4 regions of the Agrobacterium sp. K11 genome follow, and region 1 is predicted to be linked to each of the others. Evidence: predicted binding sites of a transcription regulator. Region 1 holds the regulator's gene; each other region holds the start of a gene.
What was found. Region 1 encodes LexA, which represses DNA repair genes until DNA is damaged. Its sites were predicted from a motif close to TGTTCNNNNTGTGTTCNG; they were not measured.
Positions count from the first base shown of each region.

Region 2: a site for LexA is predicted at 6,045-6,062, ahead of AC5SEO_RS08445 (YifB family Mg chelatase-like AAA ATPase). Genes of this name have one in related genera too.
Region 3: a site for LexA is predicted at 3,243-3,260, ahead of AC5SEO_RS22705 (ATP-dependent helicase). Genes of this name have one in related genera too.
Region 4: a site for LexA is predicted at 5,332-5,349, ahead of AC5SEO_RS10390 (ATP-dependent helicase). Genes of this name have one in related genera too.

Region 1 covers NZ_JCAHRB010000005.1:56,585-64,283, reverse strand. Annotated here, with positions in the region: gene gltA (citrate synthase) at 1-98, opposite strand, end outside; gene AC5SEO_RS13165 (ComEC/Rec2 family competence protein) at 405-2,840, shown strand; gene AC5SEO_RS13160 (glutathione S-transferase family protein) at 2,857-3,540, opposite strand; gene lexA (transcriptional repressor LexA) at 3,980-4,702, opposite strand; gene AC5SEO_RS13150 (VOC family protein) at 4,914-5,795, shown strand; gene kdsA (3-deoxy-8-phosphooctulonate synthase) at 5,795-6,640, shown strand; gene eno (phosphopyruvate hydratase) at 6,788-7,699, shown strand, end outside.
Region 2 covers NZ_JCAHRB010000003.1:672,558-680,256, reverse strand. Annotated here, with positions in the region: gene AC5SEO_RS08475 (extracellular solute-binding protein) at 1-1,117, shown strand, start outside; gene AC5SEO_RS08470 (ABC transporter permease) at 1,202-2,176, shown strand; gene ugpE (sn-glycerol-3-phosphate ABC transporter permease UgpE) at 2,188-3,030, shown strand; gene AC5SEO_RS08460 (sn-glycerol-3-phosphate import ATP-binding protein UgpC) at 3,042-4,142, shown strand; gene AC5SEO_RS08455 (cupin domain-containing protein) at 4,253-4,765, shown strand; gene gshB (glutathione synthase) at 5,010-5,969, shown strand; gene AC5SEO_RS08445 (YifB family Mg chelatase-like AAA ATPase) at 6,155-7,687, shown strand.
Region 3 covers NZ_JCAHRB010000013.1:13,328-21,026, reverse strand. Annotated here, with positions in the region: gene AC5SEO_RS22720 (FAD-dependent oxidoreductase) at 1-1,041, opposite strand, end outside; gene AC5SEO_RS22715 (LacI family DNA-binding transcriptional regulator) at 1,047-2,117, opposite strand; gene AC5SEO_RS22710 (carboxylesterase family protein) at 2,329-3,066, opposite strand; gene AC5SEO_RS22705 (ATP-dependent helicase) at 3,354-5,420, shown strand; gene dinB (DNA polymerase IV) at 5,444-6,523, shown strand; gene AC5SEO_RS22695 (TonB-dependent siderophore receptor) at 6,822-7,699, opposite strand, start outside.
Region 4 covers NZ_JCAHRB010000004.1:133,306-141,004, forward strand. Annotated here, with positions in the region: gene AC5SEO_RS10370 (hypothetical protein) at 1-286, shown strand, start outside; gene AC5SEO_RS10375 (efflux RND transporter permease subunit) at 341-3,490, opposite strand; gene AC5SEO_RS10380 (efflux RND transporter periplasmic adaptor subunit) at 3,487-4,653, opposite strand; gene AC5SEO_RS10385 (carboxymuconolactone decarboxylase family protein) at 4,879-5,289, shown strand; gene AC5SEO_RS10390 (ATP-dependent helicase) at 5,391-7,699, shown strand, end outside.

The DNA.
Region 1 (7,699 bases):
GTGGCGATATCGACGACGCTTGGTCCAATCGTGCCTTCCCTAACCGGGAGTTCGACCTGTTTTTCGCCAAGTGTCACTGTAGCGCTTTTTTCCGTCATACTGATCCTCCGAAAACATGCGGGTGGGGGCGTTGAGATACGCCCCGCGGTTAAGCGTCTACCGATTAGCTATATGATCCTTGCGCGGATGCCAAGCTATCCAAAGGTCAAATTGTGCATTGCGGCAAACGCAATCGCGTTGCTTCAGGCTTTCCCGGCAGCAGCAATTCAATCTCGGTCAACGCATCGTTAAAGTAAAGGATTGCAATCCCCAGCGCTGGTCTGCAAACCTGTTTTTGGTGCGGCAAGGGGCGGTGGGGATTGCTCGGTCAAGGGGAAAAACAGCATTTCGTATATGCTAAAACGATGCAGGGAGACATGCCCGGCACGCGGGAAATTCTGTTTCCTCTCCGCCGAAGCAGTGATGCGACAACATATGACACTCCCGCCATTATTCCCGAGATTAACCGCAACACTACCGTGGCCGAAAAAATCGCCACGTGCCTGGCCGAGGAGCGCGCATTCGGCCACTATTTTCTTTTCATTCCCGTTTTCATCGGCTGCGGCGCGGTACTCTGGTTTTCTCTAGATGCCACGCCTTCCCCGGTCATTTTGATTGCCACATTTCTATTTGTCGCCGTTCTGGCGCTCTTTGTGAGATATAAAGCTGGCATTGCGGCGGCGGTTTGCGGCCCTTTCGCTTTTCTATTGCTCGGCATGCTCCTGGCCGATTTCGAAACCCGACGGGCAGGGACCGTGGTGCTGGATACCCCCGTGACCACCACCATCACCGGCACTGTGGTGCGCCGGGAGGTCGATGCACGCGGCTACTGGCGATATGTCGTCGATCTGACCGCAACAGCGGACCCGACATTGTCGCGTCCGCCGCAGAGGATATCGGTGCTTTCGCGTGGCGGAGGCGAGCCGATCGCACTCGGAGCAACCCTTCGCGGCAAGGTCCGCCTCTCGCCGCCGTCCGGCCCGGCCTTGCCGGGACTGAACGACTTCGCCTTCACGTCCTATTTCAGAGGCATAGGCGCGACCGGTTTCTTTTATAAATCACCGGATGCGCTTGTATCACCCGTTGGTGACGCAAGGCCTGACAAGGGTTGGTTGGAATGGGCCGATATGCGGCTTTACGGCCTTCGCAGCGCAATTGCCGAACGCATCCGCACCACCATCGGCGGTGATGCCGGAGCCTTCGCCGCCTCCATCATCACCGATGAGAGACAGGCTATATCGGCGGAGACGATGGAGGCGTTGCGGCTCTCCGGCCTTGCCCATATCGTTGCCATATCCGGGCTCAACATGGCACTGGCCTCCGGCATATTCTTTGTTGGCCTGAGACTGGCTTTCAGCTTGTTTCCCGCCTTTGCGCAGCGCTGGCCGGTCAAGAAGATCGCGGCTTTCGCGGCACTGCTGATGACGCTTGCCTATTATCTGATTTCCGGTTTTGCCGTTTCCGCCGAGCGTGCTTGGCTGATGATGTCTGTGATGCTGATTGCTGTCCTTTTCGATCAACCATCACTCAGCCTCAGAAACGTTGCCATTTCCGCCCTGATCATTCTGGCTTTCTCGCCCTCGGAAATCATGGGTCCGAGTTTTCAGATGTCATTTGCGGCCACCATAGCGCTTGTGTCCGCCTATGCCTTCTGGAGCCGTTGGCGCACGGACCGCGAACGGCTGTTCATCGGGCGCAAGCCCGCATGGCTGAAGGTGGCGGAAATGATGGGCGCGGTCATTGGCGGCGTTATCACGACGTCGTTGATCGGGGGCCTTTCTACGGCGATCTATTCGGCCGAACATTTTCACCGTGTCACCACCTATGGACTGTTCGCCAATCTGGCTGCAATGCCGCTCATGTCGCTGATCGTCATGCCATTCGCTCTTCTCGCCATGCTGCTGATGCCCTTCGGGCTCGATGCGCCGTTCCTGAAGATCATGGGTTATGGCATGGCACTCGTCATCGAGGTTGCAAACGAGGTGGCCTCCTGGGGCGGCAGCGCAGCGACTGGGCGTCCGCATGGCTGGTTTATCGGTTTGGCTTCGGTGGGTTTCCTGCTGCTGACATTGCTGCGCAGCCGGCTTGCGCTTCTTGGCATCCCGTTTCTGCTCTTCGCCTTCGGCGTGTCGGCAGTTACGGCCTATCGTGATCTGCCGGATCTATTGATTCACGAGGACGGCGAATTGGTGGCACTCGTGGAGGAAGGCAAGGTCTCAACCACAAAAGCCCGTCCGCAGGGCTTCGTTTACGGCCAGTGGCAAAGGGCGCTGCTGCTGCCGGAAAAAACCGTGCCGCCAGATTTTATAAATGGTGAGAGCATGGCAAATACTGCTGGTTCTGACTCGAGATCGAAACTGTCGCCCGAAGACATGGCTGTGGTGGTACGCGAGATGACGGCGGCGCTCAAAGACGCCAAAGTTGGCGTCTTCACCTGCAGGAAAGACATATGGTGCGTAGCGAGCGCCGCAAGCGGAGAGTGGATCGTCGTTCTGGACGATGGCCGCTTCGCCGGAAAAGCCTGCGATATTGCCGATATCGTCGTTGTTTCCCGCAGAACCTCTTTTTCGCAGTGCCGCTCGGGTGCACTCCTGCTCAGCCGTGACATCTTGCGGCGTCTCGGTTCTGTGGAAATAGATTTTGCTAACAAGAGGGAGGAGGGTGTGGCGAGCGGGCTGCGCGCCGCAATCGCCGGAACGGACAGGCCCTGGAGCCAGCACCGTTATTACGACTGGAAAAGCGGACGTTTCGACCGTGATCTGCCGCAGCCCATCATCCGGCTGCTGGCGGCGTCGCAATGACAGCCGCCAGCATGGATCATCGGGCCTTGGCGCGCAAATCTTCAGTCAATTCGCCGATCTCGCCAACTTCCTCTTCATGACCAGCGTCGCGCCAGCTCTCCTTCAAACCGGCCTCGTACCATTCTTGCATGGCAGGCAGGGCGAGCAGCCGGTCGCAATAGGCTTTCGCTGCTGGCGAAAGATCCGCGCTGCCATAGGTCTGGAAACGGAATGCAACCGGGCAGAAGAAAGCATCGACCGCCGTGAACTTTTGACCGGCGAGATATGGCCCGCCGAATTTTGTGAGACCCTCGCTCCACAACGCATCGATCCGCTTTATATCGGCTTTAAGCCCGGCATCGCCGCCCCTGGGTTTGACCCGAATGCCCACCGACATGGGATAGAGATTGCGCAGCGAGGAAAAGCCGGCATGCATCTCACTTGCGGCCGAACGCGACCAGGCCCTCGCATGCTTGTCGCTTGCCCAGACACCCTGGTGTCTTTCGGCAAGATATTCGACGATCGAAAGCGTTTCCCAAACCGTCATACCCTCGTCGACCAGGCAGGGCACCTTGCCCGTCGGCGAAAAGGAGGAGAAGGAGACGCCTTCGCCGAACGGAATGAGCTTTTCATCAAAGGCGATACCGAGCGTGCGCATCAATACCCACGGCCGCAGCGACCATGAAGAATAGTTCTTGTTGGCTATATAAAGATCGTACATGGCGTATCTCCCGGATATGACGCGTATTTCTACACCTGCCAAGCGTTCACGGAATATCGAAAATTATCCATGGCTCCCATAAACGCCGTTGATGAATGGTGATGTGGGGTCGCTGAGAGCGCGACTTGCGATAAGTCACCCTTTGGTGACCACTAAAACTGACTGCGCAACACGACAGAACAACGTCGCTAAAAAACAGCGGATGGGATCGCTTCGACAATTATAGCGAACAGCCCATTCGCCACCACGCCTGTAGCGAAACCGAAGCATCTTTATGGAGTAGGAACTCAGTTTAGAAAGGGCAACGCGCATAGGCTGAATGGCGCATATCCTCGTGCACCCGCAAAAGCACGCCACGTTTGGAAACAGCCAAACCCAATATAGGCGCCATCTTCACGATGACGCCTATTGTAAAGTGAATACGTTCGGTTCGATAAGATCAATGGTAGCGGCGGATCAGCCCCACCAGCTTGCCCTGAATTTTCACCCGGTCGGGCCCGAAGATACGGGTCTCATAGGCTGGGTTTGCCGCCTCGAGCGCAATGGAGGCTCCCTTGCGGCGGAAGCGCTTCAGCGTGGCTTCCTCGTCATCCACCAGAGCCACAACGATGTCCCCGGGATTGGCGGTGTTGCCGTTGCGGATGATGACTGTGTCGCCGTCGAAAATGCCGGCCTCGATCATCGAATCACCCTTGACCTCAAGAGCGTAATGTTCGCCCGTGCCAAGCATGTCTACTGGCACGGCCACATCATGGGTGTTGTTCTGGATGGCGGAAATCGGCACGCCCGCAGCGATGCGGCCCATGACCGGCACGGTGACAGCCCCGCCCAGATCATTGGCCGGCGTCTTGGGGGCAGGGGCCGGTTCCGGCGTCTTGGGCTTGCCAAGGCTGCCTTCGATAACGCTCGGCGAAAAGCCGCGCTGCGGCCTTGCACCCGGCGTATAAGCCTCGGGCAGCTTGATGACTTCCAGCGCCCGAGCTCTATTCGGTAGCCGACGAATGAATCCTCGCTCTTCGAGAGCGGTTATCAGGCGGTGGATGCCGGATTTCGAAGCAAGATCGAGTGCGTCCTTCATTTCATCGAAGGAGGGCGGCACGCCGGACTCTTTCATTCGTTCATGAATGAAGAGAAGCAATTCCTGCTGTTTGCGCGTGAGCATGAGGAAAACACCCTTTAGAATCGTAGTGGAAGTCGCGAAACAAATACAGAACGAACACTATATGTTCCATATGTGTTCTGCAATCCCCTAAAATTTCGTGAAGGTGCCATCTGTTGCTGTGATGATTTGCCTCATAGCACGCAATTGTGCTTTTGTGCGGTCGAAACCGTCCCGGCATGCTCCGGGCGGAAGGCCAGCAGGATACATTTTCATGACGAAACCCTATAGCGTTGACCATCTCGTTTTGCCCGTGGAAGTCATAGGCGTCGCCGTGAAGCGCCTCGTCAGTCTTGGCTTTACGGTTGCGCCGGAGGCTCTGCATCCTTTCGGCACCCAAAATGCCTGCGTATTTTTCGCCGATGGCACCTATCTGGAGCCGCTCGCAATTACTGATCCGGCTAAATATAATGCGTCAATAGAGAGGGGTGATGTTTTCACTGGCAGGGATGTGGCCTTCCGGCAACGGGACGGGCAGGAGGGTTTTTCGGCTCTTGTCGCCAGGACTGAAGACGCCTTGGTTGACCATGAGCGGTTTCGGGCAGCCGGCCTTTCGGCGGGCGATGTTTTCGAGTTTTCGCGGCCTGTTCGGATGCCGGATGGCTCGCAAGGCGAGGCGGCGTTCCGGCTTGCTTTTGCTGCAAGCGGGGCGGCCGCGGATTTCTTTTTGTTCAGTTGTCAACGGGTTCAAGCCCTTCCGGGCGATCGCACCATGCTGGAGCGCCACGCCAATGGTGTCACCGGCCTCAGTGAAATCGTCCTGTTTACCGGCGGCGATATGAAGGTGGCGGGCCTGATCGAGACGGTGTTTGGCTGTGAAGGCAAATGGTCTCCGGGCGGTGATATGGTTTTCGCGACCGGCAATGCCAGCATCAGATTGACCGGAAAACCGGCTTTCAGCGGGCAGGCCCTGAATGCTCAGGATGGCAACGAAGGCGGATTGCGCGGCGCGGGCATCGTCTTTTCGTCACACGATCTTGCCGTGACAGAGGCGGTGCTTGCTGCTAATGGCGTGTCCTGCGCAAAAGCGGACGGCCGTCTGGTGGTGCCCGCAGCACCCGGTCAGGGTGTTGCCTTCGCCTTCGAGGAAAAATGATGAGCGTTACGAACAATCTTAAAGTCACCGCCGGCGACGGCGCCAGCAAGGTTTCCTTCTCGAATACCGAGCGGTTTTCGCTGATTGCCGGCCCCTGCCAGATGGAAAGCCGCGAACATGCCTTCATGATCGCTGGCGTCCTGAAGGAGCTTTGCGACAAGCTGGGAATAGGGCTTGTCTACAAGTCCTCTTTCGACAAGGCGAACCGCACTTCGCTTTCCGGAAAACGCGGCATCGGCCTGGATAACGCGATGCAGGTTTTTGCCGATCTCAAGAAGGAATTCGGTTTTCCTGTTCTGACCGACATCCACACGGAAGATCAATGCGCCATCGTTTCCGAGGTGGTGGATGTGCTGCAAATCCCGGCGTTCCTTAGCCGCCAGACCGATCTTCTCGTCGCTGCCGCCAAAACCGGCCGCGTCATCAACGTCAAGAAGGGCCAGTTTCTGGCGCCCTGGGACATGAAGAACGTGCTTGCCAAGCTCAATGAGAGCGGCAATCCGAATGTGATGTTGTGCGAGCGCGGCGCGTCCTTCGGTTACAACACGCTGGTTTCCGACATGCGCTCGTTGCCGATCATGGCTTCGCTCGGCGCTCCGGTCGTGTTTGACGCCACCCATTCGGTGCAGCAGCCGGGCGGGCAGGGCGGTTCCACCGGCGGACAGCGCGAATTCGTCGAGACTTTGGCGCGTGCGGCCGTTGCGGTTGGCGTGGCTGGTCTCTTCATCGAGACCCATGAGGATCCGGACAATGCGCCGTCAGACGGCCCTAACATGGTCCACCTGAAGGACATGCCGAAACTGCTCGAAAAGCTTCTGGCTTTCGACGCGATTACGAAAGCCTGATCGGCTGACCGTTACAGCGGGCACTTTTGTGCCAATCGATTTTAATGGCGGGCGGGCTGTTTCCGCCGTCCGCCGTCATTGTAATTTCTTCGCCATCGTCTAAGACAGGCGACGGAAAATATCTGTTCCATTCCCAAGGGAGAGACCATGACTGCCATTACCGATATCATCGCGCGCGAAATTCTCGACAGCCGCGGCAATCCGACCGTTGAAGTCGACGTTTATCTCGAAGACGGCTCCATGGGCCGTGCCGCCGTTCCCTCCGGCGCCTCCACCGGCGCGCATGAGGCGGTTGAGCTGCGCGATGGCGGCAAGCGTTATCTCGGCAAGGGCGTGGAAAAGGCGGTCGAAGCCGTCAATACGGAAATCTTCGACGCGATTGGCGGTTTCGACGCTGAAAACCAGATCCAGATCGACCAGATGATGATCGCGCTCGACGGCACGCCGAACAAGTCGCGCATCGGCGCCAACGCCATCCTCGGCGTGTCGCTCGCCGTTGCGAAGGCTGCCGCTGAAGCCTCCGGCCTGCCGCTTTACCGTTATGTCGGCGGCCCGAACGCGCATCTGCTGCCGGTTCCGATGATGAACATCATCAACGGCGGCGCGCATGCCGATAACCCCATCGACTTCCAGGAATTCATGATCCTGCCGGTCGGCGCAGAAAATATTCGCGAAGCCGTGCGCATGGGCTCCGAAGTCTTCCATACGCTGAAAAAAGAACTGTCCGCACAGGGCCACAACACCAATGTCGGCGATGAGGGCGGTTTTGCACCGGGTCTCGAAAGCGCGCCGGCAGCACTCGATTTCATCATGAAGTCGATCGAAAAGGCTGGCTACCGTCCGGGCGACGACATGTTCATCGGTCTCGACTGTGCGGCGACCGAATTCTTCAAGAACGGCAATTACGTTTATGAAGGCGAAGGCAAGACCCGTTCGCCGATCGAGCAGGCCGAATACCTGGCCGAGCTCGTGGCGAAATATCCGATCATCTCCGTCGAAGACGGCATGGCTGAAGACGACTGGGATGGCTGGAAGGCGCTGACCGATCTCATTGGCAAC
Region 2 (7,699 bases), on a different contig from region 1:
CTCATACGAAGAAGCGCTTGCAAGCGGCATCGCTGCTTTCCGTTCGGGCGAACAGCCGAACATTCTCCAGGTTTTCGATGCTGGCGCTGCCACCATCATCAACGCCAAGGGCGCTGTCATTCCTGCAGAAGACCTCATCAACAAGGCCGGTTACAAGTTCGACCGCGAAGCCTTCATCAACGGCGTCCGCTATTTCTACGCTGCCGCTGACGGCAAGTTCGTCGGCATGCCTTTCAACACTTCCGCGCCGATCATGTATGTCAACGACGAAGCCTTGAAGAAGGCTGGCGTCGAAGCTCCGAAGACCTGGGAAGATTTTGAAAAGGTCGCACCGAAGCTGAAGGAAGCCGGTTACATCCCGCTCGTCCAGTCGCAGCTCACCTGGCAGTTCACGGAAAACTTCTTCTCCCGCAACAACATCCAGTTCGCAACCAACAACAATGGTTACGACAGCGTCACCGACACCAAGCTGAAGGTCACCGATCCGAACCTCGTCATGATGTTCGACAAGCTGAAGGACTGGAAAGACAAGGGTCTGTTCGCCTACTACGGCGCCGGCTGGAACGACAACCAGAAGCCCTTCGAAGAAGGCAAGGTTGCCCTCTGGATCGGTTCCTCGGGTTCGTTCGGTGGCCTGCAGAAGACGGCGTCCATGCCGTTCTCGGCAACCTTCCTTCCGTACTGGGGCTCCATCAAGGGCGCTGGCACCAACTCCTTCATCGGCGGCGCTGCCCTCTTTGCAATGTCGGGCAAGTCTGAAGCCGAAAACAAGTGCGTCGCTGACTTCTTCCAGTTCCTGACTTCGCCGGAAATCCAGGTCTTCTACCACAAGGCAACCGGTTACGTCGCTATCACCACGGCTGCTTACGAAAAGGCCAAGGCTGAAGGCTTCTACAAGGAAAAGCCTGCCGCCGAAGTCGGTATCCAGCAGCTGTCGCTGCCTTCAGGCGAATGGTCCAAGGGCTACCGCCTCGGTTTCTACCCGCAGATCCGCTCCATCATGGAACGCGAATACAACCGCATCTTCTCCGGCGAAGTAACGCCGAAGGACGCCTTCGACATCATCGAAAAGGAAGGCAACGATCTTCTCGCCCGTTTCGCTAAAACGGCTGGCTGATCTCCCTTTTTGAAACCAACGATAGTTGTCGAGCCTCCTTTCCGCCGGAAAGGAGGCTCGCTCTTGGATTAAGGAGGCGCAAGCGTGGCCTATACATCGTCTCAACCGCGTCTGGCCCGGTTTCTATCCGGCCGGTCTGCAAAAACCGGAAAAACGGCGAAGGCCGCAGAAGCCAGCATGAAGCGCGTGCAGTTCTCCTCGTCCTACGTGCCCTATCTGTTTCTGGCGCCACAACTGGCGGTGATTTTCATCTTCTTCTACTGGCCCTCCGTCCAGGCCGTGCAATCGTCGTTCTTTATCGAAGACCCTTTCGGGTTCGGTGCAACGTTCGTGGGCTTCGCCAATTATTCCGATGCCATCTTCAATCCGGAATATCTAAACATCGCCAAATTCACGGTTGTCTTCACCGTGCTGGTCACTTTCTTTTCGCTGGCGCTCGGTCTTTTGCTTGCGGTCAAGGCCGATGCGGTCGTTCGCGGCAGTTCCGCCTACAAGACGTTGCTGATCTCCGTTTACGCCATCGCGCCGCCGGTTGCGGGTCTCATCGGCATGATGTTTTTCGACCAGCATATCGGGCCTTTCGTCAAGATGGCCGCGTTTTTGGGCTGGGATATGAAGGTTGGCCTCAACTACTTCGATACAGCCTTCGCCATGATTGCCGTCGCGGTCTGGAAGCAGATCCCTTATAATTTCATCTTCTTCCTGTCCGGATTGCAGGGCGTATCCGTCGCCGTGCGCGAGGCTGCCGCCATCGATTGCCGATCGAGCGTGCGCCGGTTCTGGACGGTCATCATGCCGCTTCTGGCACCGACTGCCTTCTTCCTGCTGATCATCAACATCACCTATTCGCTGTTCGATACGTTCGGCATTATCGACGTGATGGTGAAGGACAAGGCCGCCAACAATCCGATTACGCTGGTCTACAAGGTCTTTCTCGACGGTTTCCGCGGCAATGACATCGGCGGTTCCTCTGCTCAGTCCGTCATCCTGATGCTGGTCGTCTTCGTTCTGACCATCATCCAGTTTCGCTTCATCGAAAAACGCATCCATTACAATTGAGGGAAAAGACAATGTACAAGACAAAACCCCTCGACCATCTGGTGCTGATCATTGGCGCACTGTTCCTGATATTGCCTGTCGTCGTGGCATTCATGACGTCCACCCATACGGCGGCGGAAATCCACCGCAGCGGCCTGACACTCGTTCCGGGCGACAATTTCGTCGGGACCTATGAAAAGGTCCTGACACAAAAGGGCGGCTTTACCGGGCAGATCACCGGTCTCAACATGGTGCTCAACTCGCTGATCCTCGGCATCGGTTTTGCCGTCGGCAAGATCGTCCTGTCGATGATGGCAGCCTATGCGATCGTCTATTTCCGGTTCCGGTTTGCAACGCTTGCCTTCTGGATCATCTTCACCACCCTGCTTCTGCCGCTCGAAGTACGCATCATGCCGTCCTATGAGGTGATGAGCAAACTCGGCCTCTTGAACTCCTACACCGGTCTGATCGTGCCGCTTCTGGCGTCTGCGACGGGTACCTTCTATTTCCGGCAGTTCTTCAAATCCATTCCTGAAGAATTGCTGGAAGCTGCTCGCATAGACGGTGCGGGCCCGGTCAAGTTCTTCATTGATGTGATCATCCCGCTTTCCCGTACCATGATGGCGGCGATCTTCATCATCATGTTCGTTTACGGCTGGAACCAGTACCTCTGGCCCATGCTGATGACCACGGACGAGAGTTTCTTCACCCTGATGCGCGGCATCAAGTCGATCCTGCAAGTCTGGGTCGGTTCGCAAATCCCCGATTACAACGAAGCTTTCGCGCTTGCCGTTCTGGCCATGCTGCCGCCTGTGATGATCGTCGTGATCTTCCAGCGCTGGTTCATCAAGGGCCTGACCGAAAGTGACAAATAAGGAAACCGAAAATGGCCGCGATAGAAATCAGTCAGGTCTGCAAGGATTATCATGGCGGCGTGCGTGCCGTGCATCACGTCGATATCGACATCAGGGACGGCGAGTTCATTGTTCTCGTCGGTCCCTCCGGCTGCGGCAAGTCCACGCTCCTGCGTATGGTGGCCGGACTTGAGGATATTTCCGAAGGCACGGTGAAGATCGGTGACCGGGTGGTCAACCAGGTAGATCCGGCTGACCGGGATATCGCCATGGTGTTCCAGAACTATGCGCTCTATCCGCATATGTCGGTGCGCCAGAACCTGGAATACGGGTTGAAGAACCGCAAGACGCCGAAGGCGGAGATCGATGCGCGCGTGGCCGAGGCCGCCCGCATGCTCCAGCTCGAACCCTATCTGGAGCGCAAGCCGCGCGCCCTTTCCGGCGGCCAGCGTCAGCGAGTCGCCATGGGCCGCGCCATCGTGCGCAAACCGGCGGCCTTCCTGTTTGATGAGCCCCTGTCCAACCTTGATGCCAAACTGCGCGTTTCCATGCGCGGCGAGATCAAGCGCCTGCAAAAGCGTCTCGGCACCACTTCGATCTACGTCACGCACGATCAGCTGGAAGCCATGACGCTGGCAGACCGTCTGGTGGTGCTGAACGGCGGCCGCATCGAACAGATCGGCGCACCGCTTGAGGTCTATCACACCCCCGCTTCCACCTTTGTCGCAAGCTTCATCGGCTCTCCCGCCATGAACCTGCTGAACGGCGAGTTGCATGGGGATAGCCTTGCCGTCGGGCCGTCGCTGATCGCGCTCAACGGTTTCGCCCCCACCTCCGGCCCGGTTACTGTGGGCATGCGGGCGGAAGATTTCCGCCTGGCGGCGGCAGGTGAGCCCGGTTTTTCGCTACGCGTCGAGTATATCGAGGAACTCGGCTCGCAGCGTCTTATCCACGGTATGATCGGCGACCAGAACCTGACTGTGGCGTTTTCGCCGGAGGTCGAGATTCCGGCTACCTTGTCGGTCGCCATATCTCCGGACAAGCTGCACTTCTTCTCCAGCGAGACCGGCAAGCGCATAGCCGGCAACGCGGAACAGGCTGTGGCGCAGCCCGTGCAGCTGGCAACGGCCTGAGTGGACGATAAGAAATCGGCGCGATGACTAAAATTGCGCCGATTGTCAAAACCGCTTCGTTACGATCCCGATGATAGAAGATCTCCAATATTTCACGGGGGTTTTCTAATATGCCTTTAAAGATGATGTTCGCGGCGGCTGCGACCATGGCGATCCGCACAGTGCCGATATTGCCGGCCTCTATGCGCCGGACAAAAGACGAGGGCGTGGTTAGCGCGTCCTGCACCGATTTGCGGCTGCAGCCGGCCCCCATCAACCCCGACTGGATCATTTCCGGCGATCCTCAGGCGCGTGCGGCGGATCATTCCAGAAGCGGAGACCGCGCGTCCAGCACAGCCATGTGGGATTGTACGGCGGGCGAGTTCCGCTGGTTCTTCGGTTGGGACGAGACCGTCTATATCCTTGAGGGTGAGGTGCATGTGACGGCGGAAGACGGCACAGTCAGTATCCTGCGGGTGGGTGACGTCGCTTATTTCCGCGCGGGAACATGGGCCACCTGGCGGGTGGATGAGTATGTCCGCAAGGTTGCCTTCATGCGCCGCCCTTTCCCCACGGCGCTGGCTCTGGCCTACCGGGTCAAGAACAAGCTGTTTGCCGGTCGTTCCTACAAGCTGGCGGCCTGAACTGGTAAAACACTCCGTCAGGTGGGGCTCTGCGCAGCGCCACCTGCGGAATTCTGAAGGTTCAATAAAACTCACAAAAAGCACCCCTCGCAGCAGTTGCGTTTGAATGGTCGCTGCCCTACATCTTCATGGTTTTCTGAAGCATTTCCGGGTCTCTTCCGGTCCTGCGGGGAATCGCGAACAGACGAGGCAATGGGCACGGCGGAACCGCGAAGCGTCCGCATGCTGCAAGAGGAAGATGCGCATGGCGAAGATCAAGAACGTCGCGATCCAGATGGATCATGTCTCCGGCATCAATATCGCCGGCGACTCCACCTTCGCCATGAGCCTTGAGGCGCAGGCACGTGGATACCGGCTGTTTCACTATACGCCCGAACGCCTCTCCATGCGCGATGGCAAAATCTACGCGACCGTCGAACAGATGGAACTGCGCGATATCAAGGGCGACCATTTTTCGCTCTCGGAGCCGGAGCGGGTCGATCTCTCGACCATGGATGTCATTCATCTGCGCCAGGATCCGCCATTCGACATGGCCTACATCACCTCGACCCATTTGCTCGAGCGCATTCATCCCAAAACGCTTGTTGTCAACGATCCCGCCTGGGTCCGCAACTCGCCGGAAAAGATTTTCGTCACCGAATTCGCCGATCTGATGCCGAAGACGCTGATCACCAAGGATGTCTCTGAAATTGCCCGCTTCCGCAATGAAATGGGCGATATCATCCTCAAGCCGCTTTATGGCAATGGTGGCGCAGGCGTCTTCCATTCCGCGCGGGACGACCGCAATTTCTCATCGCTGCTGGAAATGTTCGGTCAGATGTTCCGCGAACCCTATATCGCCCAGGAATACTTGCCGGATGTTCGCAAGGGCGACAAGCGTATCCTTCTGGTGGATGGCGAGCCCGTGGGCGCGATCAATCGCGTGCCGGCGGAAAATGATGCCCGCTCCAACATGCATGCCGGCGGCCGCCCGGAGCCAACGGAACTCACCGCGCGTGAGAAGGAAATCTGCCGCCGCATCGGCCCCGCCCTGCGCGAGCGCGGTTTCCTGTTCGTTGGCATCGATGTGATCGGCGATTACCTCACGGAAATCAACGTCACCTCACCGACAGGCATTCGTGAAGTGCAGAAATTCGGCGGTGCCGATGTGGCGAGCCTGTTGTGGGATGCGATCGAGAAAAAGCGCGAAGCACAGGAGTTCTGAGGCAATTTCCTCGCCACCTGCGTTTGTTCCGCGTGCACAACTCTATACAACTGAAATACACCGTTCGCGCGAAATTGTTCGCTTAATGTTCTTGTTTTATTCTTTGCTCTGTGGCAGGTTACTTGAGAGTGGCCGCCATCGGGGCATAATGCTTTGATGTTGTGGCCGGTTTGCGGGGGCAGGCCATGGTGGCACGGGTCAATACGGTTGCATTTCAGGGAATAGAGGGTGTGCCGGTCGAGGTGCAGGTGATGGTCGCACCCGGAAAGGTCGGCATCCAGATCGTCGGCCTGCCGGACAAGGCGGTGGCGGAAAGCCGGGAGCGGGTGCAGGCCGCGCTCCATGCCTCCGGTCTGGCGCTGCCGGCAAAAAAAGTCACGGTCAATCTTGCGCCTGCGGATTTGCCCAAGGAAGGATCGCATTTCGATCTTCCGATCGCTTTGGGTCTCATGGCCGCGTTGGGAGCGATCCCGGCGGAAGCGCTCGGGCAATATGTGGTTCTCGGCGAGCTCAATCTCGATGGCACCATCGGCACGGTTTCGGGCGCTCTGCCCGCGGCCATCGGTGCCAATGCGCTCGGGAAGGGTTTGATTTGCCCGGCTGATAGCGGGCCGGAAGCAGCCTGGGCCGGGGCTGGCATCGATATTCTCGCCCCACGCAGCCTTATTGCGCTTGCCAACCATTTTCGCGGCACCCAGCTTCTCTCCCGCCCGATGCCCGCCATCCGCGCCAATCCGGTCAATTTGCCGGATCTGGCCGATATCAAGGGGCAGGAGACGGCCCGGCGCGCGTTGGAAGTGGCAGCGGCCGGTGGCCATAATCTGCTGATGGTTGGCCCGCCCGGCTCCGGTAAATCCATGCTCGCTGCGCGCTTGCCCTCAATTCTGCCACCGCTCGAGGCTGCGGAATTGCTGGAAGTGTCCATGGTCCACTCCATCGCCGGCCAATTGTCCGGCGGCAAGCTGTCGGACCGCAGACCGTTTCGCACGCCACACCATTCCGCCACCATGGCCGCGCTTATCGGCGGAGGGCTGCATGCCAAGCCGGGTGAGGCTTCACTTGCCCACCACGGCGTTCTTTTCCTCGATGAGTTCCCGGAATTTGCGCCTCAGGTGCTGGATGCGCTGCGCCAGCCGCTGGAAACGGGCGAATGCATCGTTGCCCGTGCCAATCACCGCGTCACTTATCCGGCGGAAATCCAGCTTGTCGCTGCGATGAACCCCTGCCGGTGCGGCAGAGCGGGGGAGCCGGGTTTCACTTGCGCCAGAGGGCCACGTTGCATGACAGATTATCAGGCCCGCATTTCCGGCCCGCTGATGGATCGCATCGATATTCGCATCGACGTTCCCGCCGTCTCCGCCACTGACCTCATCCGTCCCATGACTGCCGAACCGAGTTCGGTGGTGGCCGCCCGTGTCGCTCGCGCCCGCCTTGCGCAGCAGGAGCGTTATGCGGCGGCGGGCTCTTCAGGCATTCGCACCAACGCTCGCTGCACGACAACGCTGATCGAAAAATATGCGGAGCCCGATGCTTCCGGGCTGCAGTTGCTGCGCGATGCTGCCGAACAGTTGAAGTTCTCCGCACGCGGTTATCATCGCATTCTCAAGGTAGCCCGCACATTGGCTGATTTGGACGGCAAACAAACTGTCGGACGTATACATGTGGCCGAAGCCATTTCATACCGCATTGCCGGTGAAAGACTGACGGCGGCGGCATAAGCGGCCTTCCTT
Region 3 (7,699 bases), on a different contig from region 1:
CAACCAGTAAAACACCGAATAGGAAAGTTCGGCCGCCGCTTTCAGATGCCGCGTCTTTTCTTCTTCCGACACATCGATGATGGTGCCGTCCATATAGTCGATCATCGGCCAGTTCACGAGGCAGATGTCGGATTTATAAAAACCTGGCGCAAAGTTCTTGCGTGCCGCGATGCGACGGAAAATCCAGAGGTTTTCATCGCCACCGCCCTTGCGCTGGTCGGCATCGACCAGCAACGGATCGTCGTCCGGATTGGGCGTGAAGGAGCGGGTCGTGTGTTCCAGCGTGCGCGGATGCGGCGCGGTGAAACCGAGCATCGGCCCACCCCAGAAATGCGGCTGGTACTTGCGCCAGTAGTCGTAATTATCGGGCTTGTCGATCGTCTGATCGCCGTCGACATGATCGATTGCAAAGCAGATCGACACCGCCTGCACATTATCAGGCTGGGCGCTGGCCGGCGCACTGGGCTCACCCGTGTCCGATTGCGCCTCGAACCCCTTGGCATATTCCGTGCCCGTCATCGGCAACAGATCGCCAAGCTCGGTGGCATCAAGAATGTAGTCGGCGGAAATGACGATCTCCGCTCCGCTGTCGCGATGCCGCACGGTGATCGCGCGGACCCTATCGCCGTCCACATCAGCAGCAACCGGCCGATAGGGCTTGAGCACCGTCAGCCGGTCGGCACCGATATAGGGCATAAGCATGCTTTCCATCACCGCAAGGCTGACGCGCGGCTCGGCGCAGATGCGGCTGACCCAGCCGCCACCCGGATTGAGGTCACTCCAGGAGCGGGCGCCTTCCGTCAAAGGATAATGGTCGCGGTAATATTGGCGCACGCCGTTGCGTAGTGCGCGATAAGAGCGGGTGATACCGAACTGCTCGACCCAGCTATGTTCGTCCGATGGCACGGCCTGGCTGGTCAGCTGACCGCCGATCCAGTCATATTCCTCGGTCATGATCACGCGCTTTCCGGCGCGTGCGGCACCGAGGGCCGCCGCCACGCCGCCTAGGCCACCACCGACCACAAGAATGTCTGCTTGCATCTCTTTCACGTCGTCTCATCCGTTTTGTTGACTGGGGACTTATCTGGGGAGGCCACTGGAGCCGGCCCCAATGTTTCACCCTTGACGGGTTGGCACTTGAGCAGAATTTGACTTCCCGGGCTGCCGGTCTCGATGCGGTTCACCAGCATTGAAGTCGCCTGCCGGCCCATCTCTTCACGGGGAATTTCATAGGATGTGAAACGCACCGGGCTGCGGCCGGCACGAATATGGCTGCCAAGCACGACCATCGAAAACACGTCGGGCACCCCAATTCCGCGCTCCCGTGCCAAAGTCTCGACGCGCACCGCATCCGCCAATTCTATAAAAAATGCCACCGTCGCGCCGCTTTCGATGATCGCGTCGAGGATCTTTTCGGCAGGCCGGTTTACCGCTTTTATGTGCAAGGCAAGTGTCGCCGCCGTGCCGAGCGCATCACTGAAACCCCGCCAGCGGTCGGCAATCGATTCCGCCGGACCCGCAGGGCCGATATAGGCGAGTTTGGAATGCCCGAGCATCATGGCATCTTCAACAAGCTGCCGTGTGCCCGCGGCATAGTCGCCGCCAACATAGGGCACGGGCCCGCCAGCATCGTCGCGTCGGCCGATCGCCACGAATGGATAATCTTCCGAGACCAGCCGGGTAAGCTCCTTGCGGTCGAATTCACGGCCCAGGACCAGGCAGCCATCGGCGATCCGGAGCCTGTTGCCCTCGGAAAAAATCTTGCGGTTGTTGCCGACGCCGGCACTGGTCAGCAGCAAAAGATCGTACGCCTGCTGCTGCGCCTCTTCCTCGATACCCAACAAGAACGGCGTGAAGAAGTCCGCCTGTGCGCTTGGAAAGGCAGGCTCGTAGGTGAAGACGCCGAGGATGCGATTAAGCCCCTTGGCCATGCGGCGCGCGATCGGGTCCGCGACATAACCCGTCTTGCGAATGACCGCCTGTACGCGTTCGCGTGTTTCAGCCGGGATACGCGCAATCGCGGTCGGCGCGCCGTTCAGAACAAGCGATACTGTTGCCTGACTGACGCCGGCAAGCTTCGCAATATCGTTCTGAGTAAGCCGTTTATGGCTGGTCACGCAATGCCCTCCCCGACACTCGTTGACTGCTAATACGTATTATCTGTTAATGCGTATTAGCACGACTTCCCTACTCTGTGTCAAGAGGCGAAAGACACGCTTGCGGAGAGATGTTTTGACGAAGGCTTATGAGGCGGCCAGCCCGGACTTATGACGGCCGCGCTGGGTTGTGGGCTTCCATACCAGCGGTAAAACGGTGCCCGCTGGGGGTTCAGGGTGCCGAAGGCGTCTTTGCGTCTGCAAGCTTTTGCTGGAGAAGCCAGGTCCACATCGCCTCATCGCCGAGCACTTTTGCCTCCACCTCTTCATGGTTCGTATCTTCAAAAACCGTCAGCCGCACATTGCGTTTCAGTTCCTGGAGACGCTGAACAAGCACAACAGTATCGGACAAAGGAATCACCTCGTCCCTTGAGCCGTGAAAGGCCCAGAATGCTGTCTTTTCATTGGTGCGGTTGAGGTAATGGCGGATGCCGCCACCGGCAATTGGGACGACTGCAGCAAAAGTTTGTGGAAACTGCTCGGCCATTGACCAGGCGCCGAACCCTCCCCGGCTATATCCAATCAGGTAGATACGGCTGCGGTCCACCCGATGATCCGCCACAACGGAAGCCAGGACGCTTTCGACGCGCTCGATCGGATAAAGCAGTTCCTCATTCGGATTTTGTGGCGAAAACACCATGAAAGGAAAATCACGGCCCCCTTCGATCAATTTTGGCAGACCGCTGCGGCGCAGCTTTTCGACGTCGCTCCCGCCCTGATCGCCGCCATGCAGCCAGACCACGAGAGGATAGGTTTTGTCCGAACCGGCATAGTCTTTGGGCGTATAAAGCAGATAATTGATATCCGACGCGATCGTGGCGTCAGACCTCATGGCCTTCTGCTCGGCAAAGGCAAATGTCGATGTGGCCAGTGCCGCAACAGCGATCAGGCATAGTTTCAGATGCTTCATGCTTTTGTCCTCCCAACAAACACGTCTTCCAAGACGCGACTGGTGAACTCATCAGCCGTCGGGTTGGTTCAGTGGTTTGAAAAGCATGCCGGTCAACACGCCATGCGGAACCCGATTGAGGCTGCGAATATCGATCAACCAGGTTTGTCCACCGCAGTGTGGAGGAAAGAGACATGCGTTCATTATTTGTTCTGGCCTGCTGTTTGAGTTTTTGCTAATCATTGCAACAAGAGTGCTTTTGAAAAATGCCGTCGTCGTGCGGATAGGCAAATATCAAGGATGCAGGCATGGCGGTTGCCTATCTGGACAAACTGAACGAGCAGCAACGCAAGGCCGTGGAACATGGCGTTGGGCCTTCAGGCGGACACACGGCGGGACCTTTGCTGATTATCGCCGGTGCCGGTTCCGGCAAGACCAATACGCTGGCGCACCGGGTGGCGCATCTGATCGTCAATGGCGCCGATCCTCGCCGCATCCTGCTGATGACGTTTTCACGGCGTGCCGCCTCTGAAATGTCGCGTCGTGTCGAGCGTATCTGCAAGCAGGTCATCGGCGCTAACGCCGGAGCCCTCACCGATGCGATGGCCTGGTCCGGCACGTTTCACGGGATCGGCGCGCGCCTCTTGCGAATCTATGCGGAACAGATTGGACTGGACGTGGATTTCACGATCCACGACCGCGAAGACAGCGCTGATCTGATGAACCTTGCCCGACACGAACTGGGTTTCTCCAAGACCGAGAGCCGTTTTCCGACAAAGGGCACCTGCCTTGCGATCTATTCGCGCGCCGTCAATTCACAAACGCCGCTGAAAGAAATCCTGCGCCAGCACTATCCATGGGTGTCCAGCTGGGAAGAAGAACTCAAGCAATTATTCGCCGCCTATGTCGAGGCCAAGCAGGCCCAGAACGTTCTCGATTACGACGATCTTCTGCTCTACTGGGCCCAGATGGTCAGCGATCCCGACCTTGCAGGCGATATCGGCAATCGTTTCGACCACGTGATGGTCGACGAATATCAGGATACCAACCGGCTGCAGGCCGCGGTGCTGATGGCACTGAAGCCGGGCGGTCGCGGGTTGACCGTGGTGGGTGACGATGCCCAGTCGATCTATTCGTTCCGGGCAGCAACGGTGCGCAATATCCTTGATTTTCCGGCATCTTTCAGCCCGGCTGCCGATATTATCACCCTTGATCGCAACTATCGCTCGACACAGCCGATACTGGCTGCCGCCAATGGTGTCATCGACCTTGCCCGTGAGCGGTTCACGAAAAACCTCTGGACCGAACGACAGTCGCTCGAGCGGCCAAAGCTCGTGACAGTAAAAAGCGAAACCGAGCAGGCGAACTTCATTATTGACCAGGTGCTGGCCAATCGTGAGACCGGCATGACGCTGAAGCAACAGGCCGTGCTGTTTCGCACCTCCAGTCACAGCGGGCCGCTTGAAGTTGAACTTACACGCCGCAATATTCCCTTCGTCAAATTTGGCGGCCTGAAGTTTCTCGACAGTGCCCATGTAAAGGACATGCTGGCGGTATTGCGGTTCGCGCAAAACCCGCGTGACCGCGTCGCCGGTTTCAGGCTACTTCAGATGCTGCCGGGTATCGGGCCGAAGAAAGCCGGCAATATTCTCGATACGATTGCGGCAGATCCTGAACCTCTGCTCGCCCTAGCCGAAATTCCGCCGCCACCCAAAACCGGTGATGACTGGGTATCCTTCGTGCAGTTGCTGGCGAACATGCGAAAATTGCACGGCGGCTGGCCATCAGATATCGAGCAGGCGCGGCTCTGGTACGAGCCCCACCTCGAACGCATCCATGAGGATGCCGAGACGCGGAAGGCCGATTTGCTGCAACTCGAGCAGATTGCCGGCGGCTATCCTTCCCGCGAACGCTTCCTCACCGAACTGACGCTCGATCCGCCGGATGCCACCAGCGATCAGGCAGGCGTGCCGCTGCTCGATGAGGATTACCTGACGCTTTCAACCATTCATTCGGCAAAAGGCCAGGAATGGCGCTCCGTCTTTATCCTGAACGTTGTCGATGGCTGCATACCCTCCGATCTGGGCGTCGGCTCCACGCATGAAGTAGAGGAGGAACGCCGGCTGCTCTATGTCGCCATGACTCGCGCCAAGGACAGTCTGTCACTGATAACCCCGCAACGGTTCTTCACCCATGGCCAGAACGCGCAGGGCGACCGGCATGTCTATGCCGCTAGAACCCGCTTCATACCGGCAACTTTGCTGCAGTTCTTTGAAACCGCCACCTGGCCCCTGGTTTCGGCCGCAGCCTCCGAGCGCAGCGCGCAGCAGATCCGCATCGATGTAGGCGCGCGGATGCGGGCGATGTGGAAATAGGGAAGATCGTACAGGCTGGAACGATGGATAACACGGCTGTTCGAAAGATCATCCATATAGACATGGATGCCTTTTATGCATCGGTGGAGCAACGCGACAACCCCGCACTTCGCGGCCTGCCGGTCGCCGTCGGCGGATCGGCCGCACGAGGCGTGGTGGCTGCGGCAAGTTACGAGGCGAGAACCTTCGGCGTCCATTCAGCCATGCCGTCCGTCACTGCCAAACGGAAATGCCCGGATCTGATCTTCGTACCGCCACGCTTCGAGGTATACCGGCAGGTGTCGCAACAGATACGCGAGATATTTGCCGAATATACCCCTCTGATCGAGCCGCTATCGCTCGACGAAGCCTATCTCGATGTCACCGAAAACCTGAAAGGCATGGAGATCGCCACCGAAATTGCGCTGGAGATCCGCGCAAAGATCAAGGCGGTCACCAGACTCAATGCATCTGCCGGCATCTCCTACAACAAGTTTCTGGCCAAGATGGCAAGCGACCTGAACAAACCGAATGGCCAGGCCGTCATTACGCCGAAGAATGGGCCTGGCTTTGTTGAAGCCCTGGCCGTCAAGAAATTCCATGGCGTAGGACCCGCCACGGCCGAGCGGATGAAACGGCACGGCATCGAAACCGGGCTCGATCTCAAGTCGAAATCACTCGGTTTTCTGCAACAGCATTTCGGGAAATCCGGCCCTTATTTCTATAACATCGCCCGCGGTATCGATGAACGGCAGGTCAAGCCCGATCGCATCCGCAAATCTGTCGGCGCCGAGGACACATTCGTCGAGGATATCGACGATCTCAATCTGGCGAAGGCGGAGCTTGGCCCTTTGGCTCAGAAAGTCTGGCGTTATTGCGAGGCCCACGACATCACGGGAAAGACGGTGACCGTGAAAATCAAATATTCGGATTTCAGCCAGGCGACACGCAGCAAAACAGTGTCGGGAGCCGTGTCTGATCTCGCAATGATCCAGGAGATGTCAGAGAGCCTGCTTGCCTCCGTCTTTCCATTCAAACGTCCGGTAAGGCTGTTGGGGATTACCCTTTCCTCGCTGAGCACCGAAGAGAGTGAAGAGGAAGCGCAGCTCGCGCTTGGCCTTTGATGCCCCTGTCCCGAAAACGAAAAAGCCCGCCGCGGGAGGAGGTGCGGCAGGCTTTCCGAAATTTCGAACAACGGCTGGGAGGAGGAGTGCCATTGTTCACAAGACAACCCTTGGGAGGAGGATAGGGTCATCTCAATCCGAAGCTTTGCGGGAGGAGGTGCATCGCTTCGATGAAAATAAGATACCCGGTTTTACCGCATATTAAATAGGCTTTAATGCAGCGCAGCCATGCAAGAAACGCACGGGTCTACTTTCATCAGCAGCGGCAAGACCCAGATGGACTGCGCCGCCTGTACCCTTAGAATTTCACGCTGGCCGTGAGGCTGACGTTGAAGGGCTCGCCGACGGCATTGGCGTAGCTGGTGGAGCCAATGGATGAGGTATAATAGCTTTTGTCGAAGATGTTCTTCAGATTGAGCTGTAGGGTCACCGGTTTCTCCAGCTGAAGCGTATAGGTCGCAAAGGCGTCGAAGACGGCATAACCCGGTAGGTCATAGGAATTGTCGTTGATGCCGGCACGCTGGCCGACGGCCCGCACTCCTCCGCCGATCCGCAGCGTGTTGCCGTTCGGCCCGACCTCACCGACATCATAGGCAAGAAACAGCGAGCCGGTGTGACGCGCGACATTCGGCAAGCGCTTGCCGGCATAGGTGGAATCTTCGAGAACGAGAGCGTCCGTATAAGCATAACTTGCGATTAGATCGAGACTATCGGTAAGGTTGCCGGCAATATCCACCTCCACCCCGCGCGAGCGAACGAGACCGGCGGCCTTCACCGTCGACACACCGCCTACATCCTCCGAATAGGCGACATTGCGCTTGCGGGCATTAAACAAGGCAATATTGGCGTTCAGACCGGTGAACAGGTCGAACTTGGCGCCCACCTCATAGGAAATGCCCTCCTCCGGATCGAGCCCGCCATAATAGGCTCCGATCGAGGATTGCGGGCGGAAGGTTTTCGCCACGTTGGCATAAAGGGATGCATCCGGCGTGATCTTGTAGACGAGACCGGCATTGGGGATGAGTTCGCCGCCATTGTTCTGGGTGTTGACGACGAAGGGGCGGCCTTTGCCGGCATAGATGTCGTAATACTGGTAGCGCAAACCGCCGACAGCGATCCATTGATCGCCCAGATGCACGGCGTCCTGCATATAGATCGAAGCAGTGGAAAGCTCCT
Region 4 (7,699 bases), on a different contig from region 1:
GAATGCGATCGATTTTTATAACAGCACACACAAAATCGAAGCCAAAGGAGTCGATCCGAAAACCCTGACCGAGAAACAGCGGGTAGTTCTTAAAATGTTCGAAGACACCAATAACTACTGGAAAAAGCGCGCCAAAGATCAACTCGACCAGACGATTTCCAGCCTGTTCAATAGTTATGACAGAACAGGAAACCTGATTGAGACGGACGCGAACGGCAGGGTAAGCGTTGGAACCTTTGAACTATCGTATAAAGGCGTCCAGATTTATAGCACGAACAGGAGTTAATCAGCTGCCACGATCTGCTTAGCGCGTCGCGCTCTCGGGCTTGCCCATAAATTTTTATTCCGCCGCAAGCAGCTGCTTGTCCTCCTCCAGCGCCTTCCGACGCGCGGCAAGTTCCAGTTCGCGGTGGAGGCGGATTTCCTCATCGGCTTGCGGTTTGGCGAAACGGGCAATCAGCAGGTAGGAGACCGGGGTGATGTAAAGCGTCACCAGCGTCGCAAAACCCAGACCGCCGACGATGACCCAGCCGAGCGCGATGCGTGCTTCCGCCCCTGCTCCCTGTGCCAGCACCAGCGGCACGCCGCCCAAAATGGTCGCGATCATTGTCATCATCACCGGGCGCAGGCGAATGCTGGTGGCTTTTTCGATGGCTTCGCGCACGGTGGCGCCCTGGTCACGCAGATGGTTGGCGAATTCCACGATGAGAATGCCGTTCTTCGCCATCACGCCCACCAGAAGCACAAGGCCGATCTGGCTATAAACGTTGAGGCTCGATCCGGTGACGAGCAGCGCGATGACGGCGCAGGCAAGACCGAGCGGCACTGTCGACATGATGATGATCGAGCTCAGGACACTTTCGAACTGCGCGGCCAGGACGAGGAAGATGATGGCGATGGCAAAACCGAAGGTCAGCAGCATGCCGCTCGAATTCTCCTCAAGCGTCGCCGCCTCGCCGAGCGGCAGAAGGCGGGCGCCGGGCGGCAGGAGGGATTGTGAGAGCTCGTTCACCTTTTCCAAAGCCTGACCGAGCGAAACGCCGTCCTTGAGATTGGCGGTAAAGCCGACGGAGGGAAGCTGCTGCTCGCGGTTCAGCTGCGGCGCCACCGCATTTTCCTTCAGGGTGGCAATGACCGACATCGGCACGATCTTGCCGTCACCCGTTTTCAGGAAGACGTTTTCCAGATCGGTCGGGTCATTGATCGGCCGGGTGGAGGACAGCAGCCGGACCGGGATTGCATCCCCATCCACGAAGACGTCGACAACCGAACGTCCTTCCAGCAGCGATTGCATGGCGCGTGACAGGCCGGTGATATCAATGCCTAGATCGGAGGCGCGCTCACGGTCGATGGAGACGGATAGCTGCGCCTGGTTGGGCTCGTTGTCCAAACGCGGCGTTTCGAACAGGCCGCTTTCCTCCATGGAAAGCAGTAGTTTCTGCGTCGCAGCTGTCAGTGCCTGATAATTGCTGCCGACCATTGCCATCTGCAGGCCGTTGCCCGCACCGCGAATGCGCAGGCTGTTCGGCTGCATGGCGTTGCCGCGCAGCGCCGGCACCTTGTTGGCGGCAGCGGTAACATCGGCGGCAATCTGGTTCTGCGTGCGGTCGCGATCAGCCCACGGCGCCAGCGTCAGCACCAGAAAACCGGTGTTGGAGGAACCGTTCATACCGGTGATAGAGTAAATATTGCGGATTTCACCGCTATCGCGCAGTGGCTGGAGATTTTCCTCGATCCGCTGCAACTGGTCGCGCGTATAGTCGAGGCTGACACCCTGCGGCGCTGTCACACGCATCATCACCGAGGCGCGGTCCTCGCGCGGCGTCAGTTCGTTCTGGATCATGCCGAAGGCAATCCAAGACAGGCCCGAAAAGACGAGCGCAACGATGATGACGATGAGCGGGTTGTTGAGGCAGGCGGAAAGCGTCTTCTTGTAGGTGGAGGCAAAGACATTGCCGAACCACGCCAGCGGTCCCGTGGGTTCCTTCAATCCGTCTTTCAGCATCCGCGAAGCGAGCATCGGACAAAGCGTCAGGGCCACGATGGAGGAAAGACCGACAGCGAAGGCGAGAACGAAACCGAATTCACGGAAAAGGCCACCCAGCTGGCCCGGCAGGAAGGAGAGCGGAATGAACACTGCGGCAAGGGTCGCCGTCGTCGCAATCACCGCGAAGAACACTTCCTGCGTGCCGAGAACAGCGGCAGCGCGCGGCCCCATGCCCTCGGCACGGCGGCGCACGATATTTTCCAGCACCACGATCGCATCATCGACCACCAGACCCGTCGCCAGAACGATGGCGAGCAGCGTAAGGATGTTAATCGAGAATCCGACCATGTAGATGGCGATGATCGTGCCGATCAAAGCCACCGGCATGGTGATCGCCGGAATGAGTGTTGCCCGCCAGTCACGCAGGAACAGGTAGAGCACCACAACCACGATCAGCGCGGAAAGACCAAGCGCCAGTTCCACCTCGTGCAACGCGCCTTCGATGAAGACGGCGTCGTCACTGGTCACCACGATGCGCGTACCCTGCGGCAGGTTGGCCGACATGGCCTCGACGGCAGCCTTCACGCCGGTGGAGATATTGAGCGTATTGGACTGCGCCTGCCGGATGACGCCGAGACCCACGCCCTGCACACCATTGGACCGCAGCGAGGTGGATTCGTCATCCGCACCCAGCATCACGGTTGCCACATCGCGCAGGCGGATATTGTCCTTGATCAGAAGGTTGGAAAAATCCTCAGGCTTCGTGAGGCTCGCGGTCGCGCGCACGACGATGTCCTGCGTCGAACTTTTCAGCGATCCCGCCGGCACATCAAGCGCGGCACTGGCCAGCGCGGTGGAAATATCCGTCACCGTCAGACCACGGCTGGCAAGTGCGGCCTGATTGAGATCGACGCGGAAGACTTTTTCCTGATCGCCGTAAAGCTCCACATCCGCCACGCCATCGACGGCGGCAAGGCGGTCGATGACTTCGTCATCCACCAGCTTGGTCAGATCTTCCATGCTGAGCGTGGACGAAGTGACGGCAAGACGCATGATCGGCTGGCTGTCGGAATCCGCCTTGATGATCTGCGGCTCGTCAGCATCATCAGGCAACTGGTTGGTTACGCGGCCAATGGCATCGCGCACATCGTTTGCGGCAACGGCCATATCGACATTGTCGCCGAATTCCATCGTTACGCGGCTGGTGCCGAATTGCGAATTGGAGGAGATGGACTTGACGCCACTGACGCGCGCAACAGCCCCCTCAATGGTCTGCGTCACTTCCTGATCGATGGTTTCGGGCGCCGCACCTTCATAGGTCGTCCTGACGCTGATGGACGGCCGGTCCACATCCGGCAACTCGCGCACCTCAACGCCAACCAGCGCGGCAAGGCCGGCAACCACAAGCAACGTATTGAGAACCGCTGCCAGAATGGGCCGGCGAACGAACAGTGCGGTGAAGGCGAGCTTGGAATCCTGACCCGAAGGCGGCTGAGTCGTCATTGGCTGGCAACCTCCTCGGGCTTCGGCTGGCTTGCGACACGGACGGCACCACCCTCCCGCACCCGCTGCAATCCTTCGGTCACGACCTGATCGCCTTCCGCCAGTTCCGCTTTCACGAGAACGGCATCGGGGTTACGCTGCACGATCTGCACCCGCACCTTGGCCGATTTATTGTCGGTCACGCGCCAGACATAGGAACCTTCGGCATCCCACTGCACGGCCAGCGGATCGACGGAGGCATAGGTCTCTCCGGCAAAACGCATGGTGACGCCGAAGGACATACCGGCCCGAAGCTCATCCTTGTCGTTAGCAAACCGTGCCCGGATGCGGATGGTACGGCTTGCGGCGTCGACACGGTTGTCGACGGCCTCGACCTCACCTTTGAACGTCTCGCCGGGGCGTGAAATCGAGGTGGCCTCTACAGGCATTCCGACGGTAATTGCAGTTACGAACCGTTCCGGCGCCCAGAAATTGACCAGAATTTGAGAACGGTCATCAATGCCGACGATTGTTGATTGCGTGGTGACATTGTCGCCGATATTGGCGGCCACGATCCCGACAACACCCTCAATCGGTGCGACGATGTCGCGGCGCCTGAGGTTCAGCTCGGCGGTGCTCAGTGCAAGCTTGGCGGCTTCCTCGGCAATCTGCGCGTCCAGCACATCAAGGCGGGATACGGATTTCAGGTTACTGTAGGAACTCGATTTTTCGACGGCGCTGCGTAGCGCAACCTGCGCCTTGTCCCGCTCGATCACCTGCTCCTCGTCATCGAGCCGCGCGAGCACCTGCCCCTTTACGACGCGGGCGCCGGATGAAATGCGGATTTCCGAAAGCGTGCCTGATGTCTGCGGCATGACGACGACCGACTGGATGGCCTCGCCACTGCCGATGGCGTTCAGCCTGTCATTGACCGTGCCCTTCTTGACCGGGGCCATCGCCACCAGGGTCGCATTGCCATCGCGGCGTGCGGCGCCGGCATTTTGGCCGGATGACGAACCGGGTGTTCTGGCACCGGATGCGGCAACCTCGACCGCGCCAACAGGTGTTTTGCCGATGCCGATACCCGCGAGCAGATTCCGCGCTTCGGGTGAATAAAACCCCCAAAGACAGAGTCCTGCTCCCGCTACAGCAAGACTGACACCCACCTGTTTCCACACCCGCATACAATTCTCCGATTATCCGCACAGCATAAACCCGCCCCGAAAAGAGCTTTTCGGAACGGTAGAAGTATTCCCGCATGCCCTAACGAAGGCAACGCACAAATCCGTTCCTTACATAATTGTAATTTGTGATGAATTGTCGTCGAAAGCGCACTGACGGCCATTTCTGTCGCAAACATTCGCCAATACGGTAATCTGCAGCTGAAATAGCCATGACCGGAGGAATGCATGAGCACCGTAACGAAAGCCGAAAATGCCGAAGCCAACCCGCGCGTCAAGGCTGTGTTCGACGATATCCGCACAACGCGGAAATCGGATTTCATCAACAATATGTGGCTCTACCTCGCCTTCGACCCCGATCTTCTGGAAAAGACCTGGGCCGAGGTCAAGGCGGTGATGGCCACACCTTCAGCGCTCGATCCGCTGGTGAAGGAAATGCTTTATATCGCCGTTTCCGTCACCAATGGCTGCTCCTACTGCGCCCACTCCCATACCGCGGCTGCAAAAGCCAAGGGCATGACGGGCGAACAGCATGCCGATCTCATGCGGGTCATCGCGCTTGCCGCCAAGACCAACCAACTGGCCGTGGCGCTGCAATTGCCGGTGGACGCGGCTTTTGATGCCGACAGGCGGGCCTGACATGAAAAAACGTCTTGGAATAGGCGTTTTGACGGATGATACCGGAATAAAAGCAGAACACGGTTCTAGCCTTTATATCCCGAATCACTACATTGGGCCGCATGAGCAACAGTTTTGACGATATGCCGTTCTTCGACGAAGAACCTGAGGCGCCTCGCAAGGCGACGAACAATGCCGATGCAGGCAACGCCGGCGGGCTTGGCATTGCCGCGCGCGCCATGGCGGCACGCGATCAGGCCCGGCCCACGCCCGACTATCTTTCCGGCCTCAACCCGGAGCAGCGCGAGGCCGTGGAGACACTGGACGGCGCTGTTCTGGTGCTTGCGGGCGCCGGCACCGGCAAGACCCGCGTTCTGACCACCCGCATCGCCCATATTCTGGCGACCGGACGCGCCTATCCCAGCCAGATTCTGGCCGTGACCTTCACCAACAAGGCCGCCCGCGAGATGAAGGAACGCATTGGCGTTCTGGTCGGCGGCGCGGTTGAGGGCATGCCTTGGCTCGGCACTTTCCACTCCATCGGTGTCAAGCTCTTGCGTCGCCATGCCGAACTCATCGGCCTGAAGTCTGATTTCACCATTCTCGACACCGACGATGTGGTGCGGCTGATCAAACAGCTTATCCAGGCCGAAGGTCTTGATGACAAGCGCTGGCCGGCCAAACAATTCGCCGGAATGATTGACGGCTGGAAGAACAAGGGGCTGACGCCGCCGGATATTCCCGAGGGCGATTCCCGCGCCTTTGCCAATGGCAAGGGCCGCGAACTTTACACGACCTATCAGAACCGGCTGAAAACGCTGAACGCCTGCGATTTCGGCGATCTTCTGCTGCACCCCATCAGCATCTTCCGCCGCAATCCCGATATTCTGAAGGAGTACCACCAGAAATTCCGCTACATTCTGGTGGACGAGTATCAGGACACCAATACGGCGCAATATATGTGGCTCAGGCTTCTTGCCCAGCGCCCCAAAGGCGAGCCGCAAAACGTCTGCTGCGTCGGCGACGACGACCAGTCGATCTATGGCTGGCGCGGCGCCGAAGTGGACAACATCCTGCGCTTCGACAAGGATTTTCCCGGTGCCAAGGTCATCAAGCTGGAGCGCAACTACCGCTCCACCGAGCATATTCTCGGCACCGCCGGCCATCTGATCGCCCATAATGAAGGGCGTCTCGGCAAGACCCTGTTCACCGAGCGCAGCAGCCCCGACGATGAGAAGGTCGTGGTGCATGCCGCCTGGGATTCCGAAGAGGAAGCCCGCGCCGTCGGTGAAGAAATCGAACAGCTTCAGCGCAAGAACCACAAGCTGAACGACATGGCCATTCTCGTTCGCGCCTCCTTCCAGATGCGCGAGTTCGAAGACCGTTTCGTCACGCTTGGCCTCAATTACCGCGTGATCGGCGGTCCGCGCTTCTATGAGCGTCTCGAAATCCGCGATGCCATGGCCTATTTCCGCCTTGTCTGCCAGCCGGCCGACGATCTGGCCTTCGAGCGCATCGTCAACACCCCCAAGCGCGGCCTGGGCGACACGACCATCCGCAATCTGCATGATTACGCCCGCGCCCGCGACATTCCGATGCTGGCGGCAGCGACCGACATCATCGAGACCGACGAGCTGAAACCGAAAGCGCGCAAGGCGCTGTTCGACGTGGTGCAGGATTTCCGCCGCTGGCAGGGGCTTCTGGAAAACACCGAACACACCACGCTTGCCGAGCAGATCCTGGACGAAAGCGGCTATACTGCCATGTGGCAGGCCGACAAGACGGCGGAAGCACCCGGTCGGCTGGAAAACCTGAAGGAACTCATCCGCTCGATGGAGGCCTTCGAGAGCCTGCGCGGTTTCCTCGAGCATGTCGCGCTCGTCATGGATGCCGAGCAGAACGAAAATCTAGATGCCGTCTCCATCATGACGCTGCATTCCGCCAAGGGGCTGGAATTCGACACCGTCTTCCTTCCCGGTTGGGAAGAAGGTCTGTTCCCGCACCAGCGGGCGCTGGACGAAGGCGGCCGCTCCGGTCTGGAGGAAGAACGTCGTCTCGCCTATGTCGGCATCACCCGCGCCAAGAAGCTATGCCATATCTGGTTCGTATCGAACCGGCGTATCCATGGTCTGTGGCAATCCACCCTGCCCTCGCGTTTTCTCGATGAACTGCCGCCAGCGCACGTGGATGTCGCGGCATCCGACAGCAATTACGGTGGTTACGGCGGACGCGGCGGTTATGGCCAGTCCCGTTTCGACAAGGCGGAGCCCTTCGCCAACAACTACTCCACCCCCGGCTGGAAACGTGCCCAGGCCAACAAGTCCGACGCGACCCGCGATAACTGGGGCACACGCTCCGGCCATGCGGTCGAGCGGATTGGTTATGGCGAAAGCGGGCCCCGCGCCCGCACGATCGACGGCGAACTGGTGGC